DNA from 2 places in the Streptomyces sp. NPDC086787 genome. Region 1 is predicted to be linked to the other one. Evidence: riboswitches for the same ligand, from Rfam matches in the RefSeq annotation. Region 1 holds a riboswitch; the other holds the start of a gene.
The links. A riboswitch is a leader RNA that binds a small molecule or an ion and turns the genes downstream of it on or off. The one in region 1 is predicted to bind thiamine pyrophosphate.
Positions count from the first base shown of each region.

Region 1 (4,647 bases):
GGCGGGCTGATCGCCGCCCTGCTCCACTTCGTGGTCGTCCTGCTCTTCAAGGTACTGGTCTTCGTGGCCCTGGTCGGCGGACTGATCTACATCGTGCGGAAGTTCGTGGCGAGTTCCTCGTCGCGCGGCGGCTGGTGAGCGCAGAGGGGGCCGGTGGCGGTAACAGGAATCACCGGTTCCCTCGGGCGAGGGAAGTTTTCCGGGCAAGTCGTCCGACACCGGTGGCAGGCGGTTAAAGTCCGGAAATCGACGCGGGGTCCAGCCCCGCGGGCGGCCTGCACCCCACCCGTGTTCCCGCGCACGGGCTGCCCCCTCGCGCTTCGGGAGTACACCCTTGGCCACGGCTGACACCGCATCCGCGGTACCGCTCGCACTTCCCGTGCGGCCGCGCTCTTCCCGGTCGCCCGGCCGGCGGCCACCGACCGCGGCGGTTCCCGAGCAGCCGCACCCGGCCACTCTCATCGGCTCCGTCCAGCGCGCGATGCGCCTGCTGGAATCGGTCGCCGGACATCAGTACGGCGCCCCCGCCAAGCAACTGGCCCGTGAGACCGGCCTCGCGCTCCCGACGGCTTACCACCTGCTGCGCACCCTTGTGCACGAGGGCTATCTGCGCCGTGACAAGGGACTGTTCTTCCTCGGTGAGGCGGCCGAACGGCTGGGCAGCAGCGGGGCGCAGGAGAAACGTCGCAGCACGGTCGCCGGCGTACTCGCGCACTGGCGCGACGCCCTCGGTGCGCCGGTGTACTACGCGATGTACCGGGACGGCGAGATCGAGGTCATGTGCGTCTCCGACAGCCCGGGCAACCCGGCGGTCGAGGAGTGGGCCGGCTTCCGTGAGACCGGGCACGCGCATGCGGTCGGGCAGTGCCTGCTGTCCCAGATGGACGAGACCGCCCGCCGCGACCACCTCGCGCGCCATCAGGTGTGCTCCCTCACCCCGTACACGGTGCGTGACAGCCAGAGCCTGCTGCGGCGCCTGGACCGGGTGCGCCGGATGACACCGGTGACCGAGCACCAGGAGTACGCGCTGGGGACGGTGTGCGCCGCGATCCCGATCACGGTCGGCGCCACCGCGGCCACGATGGCCATCTCACTGCCCGCCCACCAGGCCGACCGGCTGCTGCCCGCGGCCCGTCGGCTGCAGAGCGAGGTCGGGCGGAACCTCGGGACGCTCGCGCTCTCTATCAGTATCTGAAAACTCACTCCTTGTGATCTCGCGTGCACTTTCTGCAAGATTTGACCAGTGTCACAGGGATCAAACACGGCCAGTCGGTGTCATTAGACGGGGTAGGCGATGCGCGAGTCCGTACAAGCAGAGGTCATGATGAGCTTCCTCGTGTCCGAGGAGCTCTCTTTCCGTATTCCGGTGGAGCTGCGTTACGAGACCTGTGATCCCTATGCCGTGCGGCTCACCTTCCATCTGCCCGGGGACGCTCCGGTGACCTGGGCCTTCGGACGTGAGCTGCTGATCGACGGGGTGGGACGGCCGTGCGGCGACGGCGATGTGCACATCGCGCCCACCGACTCGGACGTGCTGGGCGAGGTCCTGATCCGGCTTCAGGTCGGCGGGGACCAGGCGGTGTTCCGCTCCTCGGCGCCGCCGCTGGTGGCCTTCCTGGACCGCACGGACAAACTGGTCCCGCTCGGTCAGGAGGGAGCGCTCGCCGACTTCGACGCCCATCTCGACGAGGCCCTGGACCGCATCCTGGCCGAGGAACAGAGCGCCGGCTGAACGTCATGGGGATGAGCGCACGGCGCTCGGTGGCGCTGTGTGGACCGGTGCAGTAACGCTTCTCCTGATCCGGCGGCAATGCGCCGCCCGGGCGTCACTTCTTGCGGCGTCGGCCCCGTCCACCGCGCGTCGTGGCCGGCCGGCCGTCCGCGGTCCTGCCCGTCTCCTGTCCTGGTCCCGGCCGGTCTGCCGAGACCACCAGAGCGGCCAGGGCCGTGGTGACCGGTACCGAGGCGACCAGGCCGATCGAACCGACCAGGGTGCGCACGATCTCCTCCGCCACCAGTTCGCTGTTCGCCACGGTCGTCACACTGCTCTGCGCGATCGAGAAGAGCAGCAGCAGAGGCAGCGCCGCCCCGGCGTAGGCGAGGACGAGAGTGTTCACGACCGACGCGATGTGGTCACGGCCGATACGGATGCCCGCCCGGTACAGCCCCCGCCAGCCCATCGACGGGTTGGCCTCGTGCAGTTCCCAGACGGCCGAGGTCTGTGTGACCGTCACGTCGTCCAGGACACCGAGAGAACCGATGATGACGCCGGCCAGCAGGAGTCCGCTCATGTCGATCGACGGATACAGGCCGTGGATCAGGCCGGTGTTGTCGTCCGTGTTGCCGGTCAGTACCGCCCAGTCGATGAACTCCGAACCCAGGAGGCCGATCAGCACGAGCGACACCAGGGTGCCGAGCACCGCGACCGAGGTGCGTGCCGACAGGCCATGGCACATGTAGAGCGCGATCAGCATGATGGCACTCGCCCCGACCACCGCCACGAGCAGGGGATTCGCTCCCTGGAGGATCGCGGGCAGGATGAAGAGGGTCAGCACCAGGAAGCTGACGGCCAGTGCGATCAGCGCCATCACGCCGCGCAGGCGACCCACCGCCACGACGGCGATCGCGAAGATCCCGGCGAGCAGTGCCATCGGGAACTTCCGGTCCACGTCGGTGACCGAGTACTGCAGGTCCTTGGGCGCGGACGGCTCGTACGCGGCCACGACCTTCTCGCCCTGGTGCAGCTGACGTGATTGGTCGGGCTGCACGATCTCGGTGAACGTGCGGCCCTTGTCCTTGCCGGTGTCGATCCGGATCGTCGCCTTCTTGCAGGTGCCGTTCGCCTTCCGGGACGCCGAACCGTTCCCGCCGCTGGAGGTGTCATCGGGCGGGGTCTGTCCCGAGGCGTTCACCGACTCGCAGCTCACCTCGACCACCGCGGTGACGGTGGCCTGCTGGGTCTGCCGGTCGAAGCCGACCCCGGTGCGCTCGTGGGACGGGGCGCCGCCGGGCCAGAGCACCACGAGCCCGACGACGACCGCCGTGGCGAACGGGATCAGGATGGCCGCGATGACCTTCCGCAGGTGCTTGGAGACCGGAGCTGCGGGGCCGTGGCTGTGACCGTGCGAGTGGCCGTGTCCGCCGCCGTGTCGTCCGTCGCCCTCTCCCGAGCCGGTGTGCGGCGGCTCGGGCGGCTCGTACGGGTGGTTCTGCATCGTGGTCACCGGCCGATCATCGCAAGAACGAGAGAGGGGCCCTCTGTTCATCTCGCCCGAATTGACGCTAGCGTAGAAGCACCTTTGCACACGCGGGAGCTCGGAGCACCGGGCTGAGAGGGCGCTGACCTCCGTATTCGCCATGTTTCACGTGGAACACGAGCTGGTTCACACGAATGGCGACAGAGACGGAAGCCGCTGCGTCGACCGCTGAACCTGTTACCGGGTAATGCCGGCGTAGGGAGTAGGTCTCATGACCAAGAAGGACATACGCACGCCTGCCTCAGCGCAGAACGCGAACGGCGCGAACGCGCCGGACGCGGTCGGCGAGGAGACCGGGAAGTCCATCGGCTGGCACAAGGGGTACATCGAGGGCTCACGTCCCGATCTGCGCGTGCCGGTCCGTCAGGTGCATCTCACCAACGGGCAGTCGGTCACGCTGTACGACACCTCAGGCCCGTACACCGACCCGCTAGTGGAGACCGACGTCCGCAGGGGCCTGCCACCGCTGCGGGAGAACTGGATCATCGCCCGCGGCGACACAGAGGAGTACGCGGGCCGTCCCGTCCGTCCCGAGGACGACGGGGTCAGGCACACATCCCCCCGTGGGGGCCTGCGCAACCTCGACGCGGTATTCCCCGGCCGGCCCCGCCAGCCGCGCCGTGGCCGGGACGGCAAGGCGGTCACACAGCTCGCGTATGCGCGCCGGGGCGAGATCACGCCGGAGATGGAGTTCGTGGCCGTCCGGGAGAACGTCTCACCCGAGGTGGTCCGCGAGGAGATCGCGGCGGGCAGGGCTGTACTGCCCGCCAACGTGAACCATCCGGAGATCGAGCCAATGATCATCGGCAAACGGTTCCTGGTGAAGGTCAACGCCAACATCGGCAACTCCGCGGTGACCTCCTCCATCGAGGAGGAGGTCGAGAAGATGACCTGGGCCACCCGCTGGGGCGCCGACACGGTCATGGACCTGTCAACAGGGCGCAACATTCACACCACCCGTGAGTGGGTGCTGCGCAACTCCCCGGTACCCATCGGGACGGTGCCGCTCTACCAGGCGCTGGAGAAGGTGGACGGCAGGGCCGAGGAACTCACCTGGGAGATCTACAAGGACACGGTCATCGAACAGGCCGAGCAGGGCGTGGACTACATGACGGTCCACGCGGGCGTCCGGCTCCCGTACGTCCCGCTGACCGCGAACCGCAAGACCGGCATCGTCTCGCGCGGCGGCTCGATCATGGCGGCCTGGTGTCTCGCGCACCATCAGGAGTCCTTCCTCTACGAGAACTTCGAGGAACTCTGCGAGATCCTCGCCGCCTACGACGTCACGTACTCGCTGGGCGACGGCCTCAGGCCGGGCTCGATCGCGGACGCCAACGACGAGGCGCAGTTCGCGGAATTGCGCACGCTCGGGGAACTCAACCGGATCGCG
Region 1 is NZ_JBIVBC010000003.1:75,668-80,314, reverse strand. It holds gene ACIPK3_RS09965 (DUF5326 family protein) at 1-138, shown strand, start outside; gene ACIPK3_RS09960 (IclR family transcriptional regulator) at 335-1,195, shown strand; gene ACIPK3_RS09955 (SsgA family sporulation/cell division regulator) at 1,295-1,732, shown strand; gene ACIPK3_RS09950 (YibE/F family protein) at 1,827-3,215, opposite strand; TPP riboswitch at 3,298-3,476, shown strand; gene thiC (phosphomethylpyrimidine synthase ThiC) at 3,469-4,647, shown strand, end outside.

Region 2 (4,647 bases), on a different contig from region 1:
GGAGAGGGCGGCCACGGCCCGGCGTTCGGCGCCCGGCAGCCCCACGAGCTCCAGCAACTCCCGTACGTCGGCCTGCTGCCGAGCCTTGGCCGCCCCACGCATCCGGAGCCCGAACGCCACGTTGCCGCCCACGTCGCGCTGCGGGAACAGCTGATGGTCCTGGAACATCAGCCCGACCTCCCGCCGGTGCGCGGGCACCCTCGTCTGGTCGTGTCCGTCGAGCGACACCCGCCCGGCGTCCAGCGGCTGGAGTCCGGCCACCGCGCGCAGCAGCGTCGACTTGCCACTGCCGCTCGGCCCGAGCACGCACACCGTCTCGTGCTCGGCCACGTCGAGGTCGACGGCGTCCAGCACCGGCCGCCCGCCGAAGCGCACGGTCGCGGCCGCGAGGCTCAGCAGCATCAGAACTCCCCCGTCCGGTCGGTGCGCAGCCGCTCCAGGACCAGCAGCGCCACCGCGCACACCACCATGAGAATCGTGGACAGGGCCATCGCCTGCCCGTAGTTGAGGTCGCCGGGCCGGGCCAGCAGCCGGGCCACCGCGACCGGCAGCGTCGGGCTGTCGGGCCGCGCGATGAACACGGTGGCTCCGAACTCCCCCAGTGACACGGCGAAGGCGAAGCCGGCCGCGATCAGCAGCGCCCGACGCACCAGCGGCAGGTCGATCTCCCGCCACACCCGCCAGGGCGACGCCCCGAGCACGGCCGCCGCGTCCCTCAGCCGCCCGTCCACCGCGCGCAGCACGGGCAGCATGGTCCGCACGACGAAGGGCACCCCGACCAGCGCCTGCGCGAGCGGTACGAGGATCCAGGACTGGCGCAGGTCCAGCGGTGGCCTGTCGAGCGCGATGAGGAAGCCGAAGCCGACGGTCACCGCGGACACCCCGAGCGGCAGCATCAGCAGCGCGTCGAATCCACGGACGAGCCGGCCCGCGTCGCGCCGGGCGAGCGCGGCCGCGGCGAGCCCGCCGACCAGCAGGGCGATGGCGGTGGCCGCGGCGGCGTACTGGAGGGAGTTCCCGATCGCGGCGATCGGCGCCACCAGGAACATGTTGCCGTCCTCGCTGGTCAGCGCCCGGTAGTAGCCGAAGCCGGGGGCGTCGAGGGAGCGCCGGACCAGCACGGCGAGCGGCAGGACGAGAAGTACGGCGATGGTGGCGAGGACACCCGCGAGCAGCGCCCACTGCCCGGCCCCGCGCGGCCGGCGCGCCGTCACCGACGGGTCCACCAGCCGCAGCACGGTCTCCCGGCGCCGTACCGTCCAGGCGTGCACGGCGAGGATCGCGCCCACCGCGGCGAACTGGACGAGGGTGAGGACCGCGGCGGTGGGCAGGTCGAGCAGCTCCGAGGTCTGCCGGTAGATCTCGACCTCGAGGGTGGAGAAGGTGGGGCCGCCAAGGGTCTGGACCACGCCGAAGGAGGTGAAGGTGAACAGGAACACCATCAGCGCGGCGGCGGCCACCGCGGGCGCGAGGGCCGGCAGGGTCACCTTGCGCCAGGCGCCGAGCGGTGAGGCGCCCAGCATCCGCGCGGCCTCCTCCTGGCGCGGGTCCAGCTGGGACCACAGGCCGCCGACGGTGCGTACGACGACGGCGTAGTTGAAGAAGACGTGCGCGAGCAGGATCGCCCACACGGTCGTGTCCAGCCGTACGCCCCACAGTTCGTCGAGCAGCCCGCCACGGCCGAGCAGCGCGAGGAACGCCGTACCGGCCACGACGGTCGGCAGCACGAACGGGACGGTGACGACGGCGCGCAGGACCTGCTTTCCCGGGAAGGCGAAGCGCGCGAAGACATATGCGGCGGGCAGCGCGACCAGCAGGGTGAGCGCGGTGGAGGCGAGCGCCTGCCAGGTGGTGAACCACAGGACGTGCCGGATGTCCGGCCGCGCGACGACGTCCGCGATCGGGCCGAGCCGCCAGACCCCGTCGGCCCTGAGGCCACGGGCGACGATGGCGGTGACGGGGTAGGCGAAGAACAGCGCGAAGAACGCGACCGGCCCGGCCATCAGCGCGAGCCGTGCCACGTTCTCCATACGGCGCCGTCGACCGGCTACTTCAGTACGAGCGACGTCCACGTCTTGACCCACTGGTCGCGGTTGTCGGCGATCCTGCCGGGCGTCAGGGTCGCGGGGGCCTTGGCGGCCGGGCCGTACTCCGTGAACTCGGCAGGCACCTTGGCGCCCCGGACCACCGGGTAGACGAACATGTTGAGCGGTACGTCCTCCTGGAACTCCTTGCCGACCAGGAAGTCGATGAGCGCCTTGCCGCCCTTGGTGTTCTTCGCGTTGCTCAGCAGCCCGGCGAACTCGGTCTGCCGGAAGCAGGTGCCGTCCGCGACACCCGTCGGGGCGGTGGCCGGCCGTGGCTTGGCGTAGACGACCTCGGCGACCGGTGAAGAGGCGTAGGACACCACGAGCGGCCGGTCGCCCTTGGCCTTCTTTCCGCCGGCGGACCCGGAGAACTCCTGGTTGTACGCCTGCTCCCAGCCGTCGACGACCTTGACGCCGTTGGCCTTGAGCTTCGTCCAGTACTCGGGCCAGCTGTCGTCGCCGTACCGGGCCGCGCTCGCGAGGAGGAATCCGAGGCCGGGCGAGGAGGTGGCGGCGTTCTCGGTGACGAGGAGGTTCTTGTACTCGGGCTTCACCAGGTCGTCGAGCGTCCGCGGCGGGGTGAGCCCGTGCTCGCCGAAGTACGCCTTGTCGTAGTTGACGCAGATGTCGCCGTAGTCGACGGGCGTGACCCGGTGCCTGCCCTTGTCGAGCTGGTACTCGGCGTCGACCGTCCCGATCCCCTTGGCCTCGTACGGCTGGAACAGACCGTTGTCGATCGCGCGGGACAGCAGGGTGTTGTCGACGCCGAAGAAGACGTCGCCCTGCGGGTTGTCCTTGGTCAGGATCGCCTTGTTGACGGCCTGGCCGGCGTCCCCGTCCGTGAGGACCCTGACCTTGTAGCCGGACTGCTTCTCGAAGTCCTTGAGCACGTTCTTCGAGACGGCCCACGAGCTGTGGCTGACGAGGACGACGGTCTTGGAGTCCGCCGCCCCCTTGTCCGCGGACGAACCGCATGCGGACAGCGTGAGCAGGCCGAGCCCGGCGGCGACGGCCACGAAGGTCTTGCGGTGCACTGGATTTCCTCCTGGGTGTCCAGGAAGAGACGCGGCCCTGCCCGGGGTGCCCGGGCAGGGCGCAACAGCTTGAGTAACGACCGAACTTCCTACCCAGAATGACCTGGGCGAGGTTCAGAGGGTCTGCGGCCCGTCTGCCGCACTCTCAGCGCTGTGGCGCTCCCCTGTCGGAATATGAAGATGTACTGACCGGGTCAGGTTACCGCTCGGTGGCCGCCAGCTGGCCACAGGCACCGTCGATCTCCTGACCTCGGGTGTCACGGACGGTGACCGGAACTCCGTGGGACGCGATGGCCTCCACGAACGCCTTCTCGTCCTCCGGCCGCGAGGCGGTCCACTTGGACCCGGGCGTGGGGTTGAGCGGGATCAGGTTGACGTGCACGGGCCTGCCCTTGAGCATCCGGCCGAGCCGGTCACCGCGCCACGCCTGGTCGTTGATGTCGCGGATCAGGGCGTACTCGATGGAGAGCCGGCGCCCGGACTTGGCGGCGTACTCGAAGCCGGCGTCGAGCACCTCGCGCACCTTCCAGCGGGTGTTCACGGGGACCAGGGTGTCGCGCAGTTCGTCGTCGGGCGCGTGCAGGGAGATCGCCAGACGGCACTTGAAGTCCTCGTCGGCAAAGCGGTGGATCGCCGGGACGAGTCCGACGGTCGACACGGTGATGCCGCGCTGGGACAGCCCGAGGCCGTCCGGTTCCGGGTCGGTGAGCGCCCGGATGGCCGTCACGACCCGCTTGTAGTTGGCGAGCGGCTCGCCCATGCCCATGAACACGATGTTGGACAGCCGGGCAGGCCCGCCGGGCACCTCGCCGTCCCTGAGTGCGCGCATCCCGTCCACGATCTGGTGCACGATCTCGGCGGTGGACAGGTTCCGGTCCAGCCCCGCCTGCCCGGTGGCGCAGAACGGGCAGTTCATGCCGCAGCCCGCCTGCGAGCTGATGCACATCGTCACCCGGTCCGGGTAGCGCATCAGCACCGACTCGACGAGCGTGCCGTCGAACAGCCGCCACAAGGTCTTGCGGGTGGTCCCCTGGTCGGTCGACAGATGCCGTACGACCGTCATCAGCTCGGGAAGCAGCGCCTCCCGGAGCTTGCCCCGCGAGGCGGCGGGGATGTCGGTCCACTGCTCCGGGTCGTGCGCGTACCGCGCGAAGTAGTGCTGCGAGAGCTGCTTGGCGCGAAACGGCTTCTCCCCGATCGCGGCGACGGCCTCCTTGCGCTCGGCGGGCGAAAGGTCGGCGAGGTGCCGCGGCGGCTGCTTGGCTCCGCGGGGGGCGACGAAAGTGAGTTCTCCGGGCTTAGGCATGGCGGTACCAGTGTCGCAGATCCAATTGGGTGACCCCGGACCGCGGCCGGTCGGGACCGCGGGCGGTCGGGCCGCGGGCGGTCGGGCCGCGGGCGGTCATGGGCGGTCGGAACCGCAGGCCCCCGGCCGTGCTCGGTCGGGGGCCCGGGTGGGTCGGGCGGCGGGGGCGGTCGGCGTGGTCAGGCCGAGCCGACGAAGGCCACCAGGAGCAGCCACACCA
Region 2 is NZ_JBIVBC010000015.1:72,335-76,981, forward strand. It holds gene ACIPK3_RS27850 (ABC transporter ATP-binding protein) at 1-402, opposite strand, end outside; gene ACIPK3_RS27855 (ABC transporter permease) at 402-2,003, opposite strand; gene ACIPK3_RS27860 (thiamine ABC transporter substrate binding subunit) at 2,048-3,121, opposite strand; TPP riboswitch at 3,190-3,297, opposite strand; gene rlmN (23S rRNA (adenine(2503)-C(2))-methyltransferase RlmN) at 3,321-4,427, opposite strand; gene ACIPK3_RS27870 (phosphatidate cytidylyltransferase) at 4,607-4,647, opposite strand, start outside.
Region 2: it holds a riboswitch for thiamine pyrophosphate, as region 1 does, so the genes downstream of both, ACIPK3_RS27860 (thiamine ABC transporter substrate binding subunit) here and thiC (phosphomethylpyrimidine synthase ThiC) in region 1, are expected to answer to the same signal.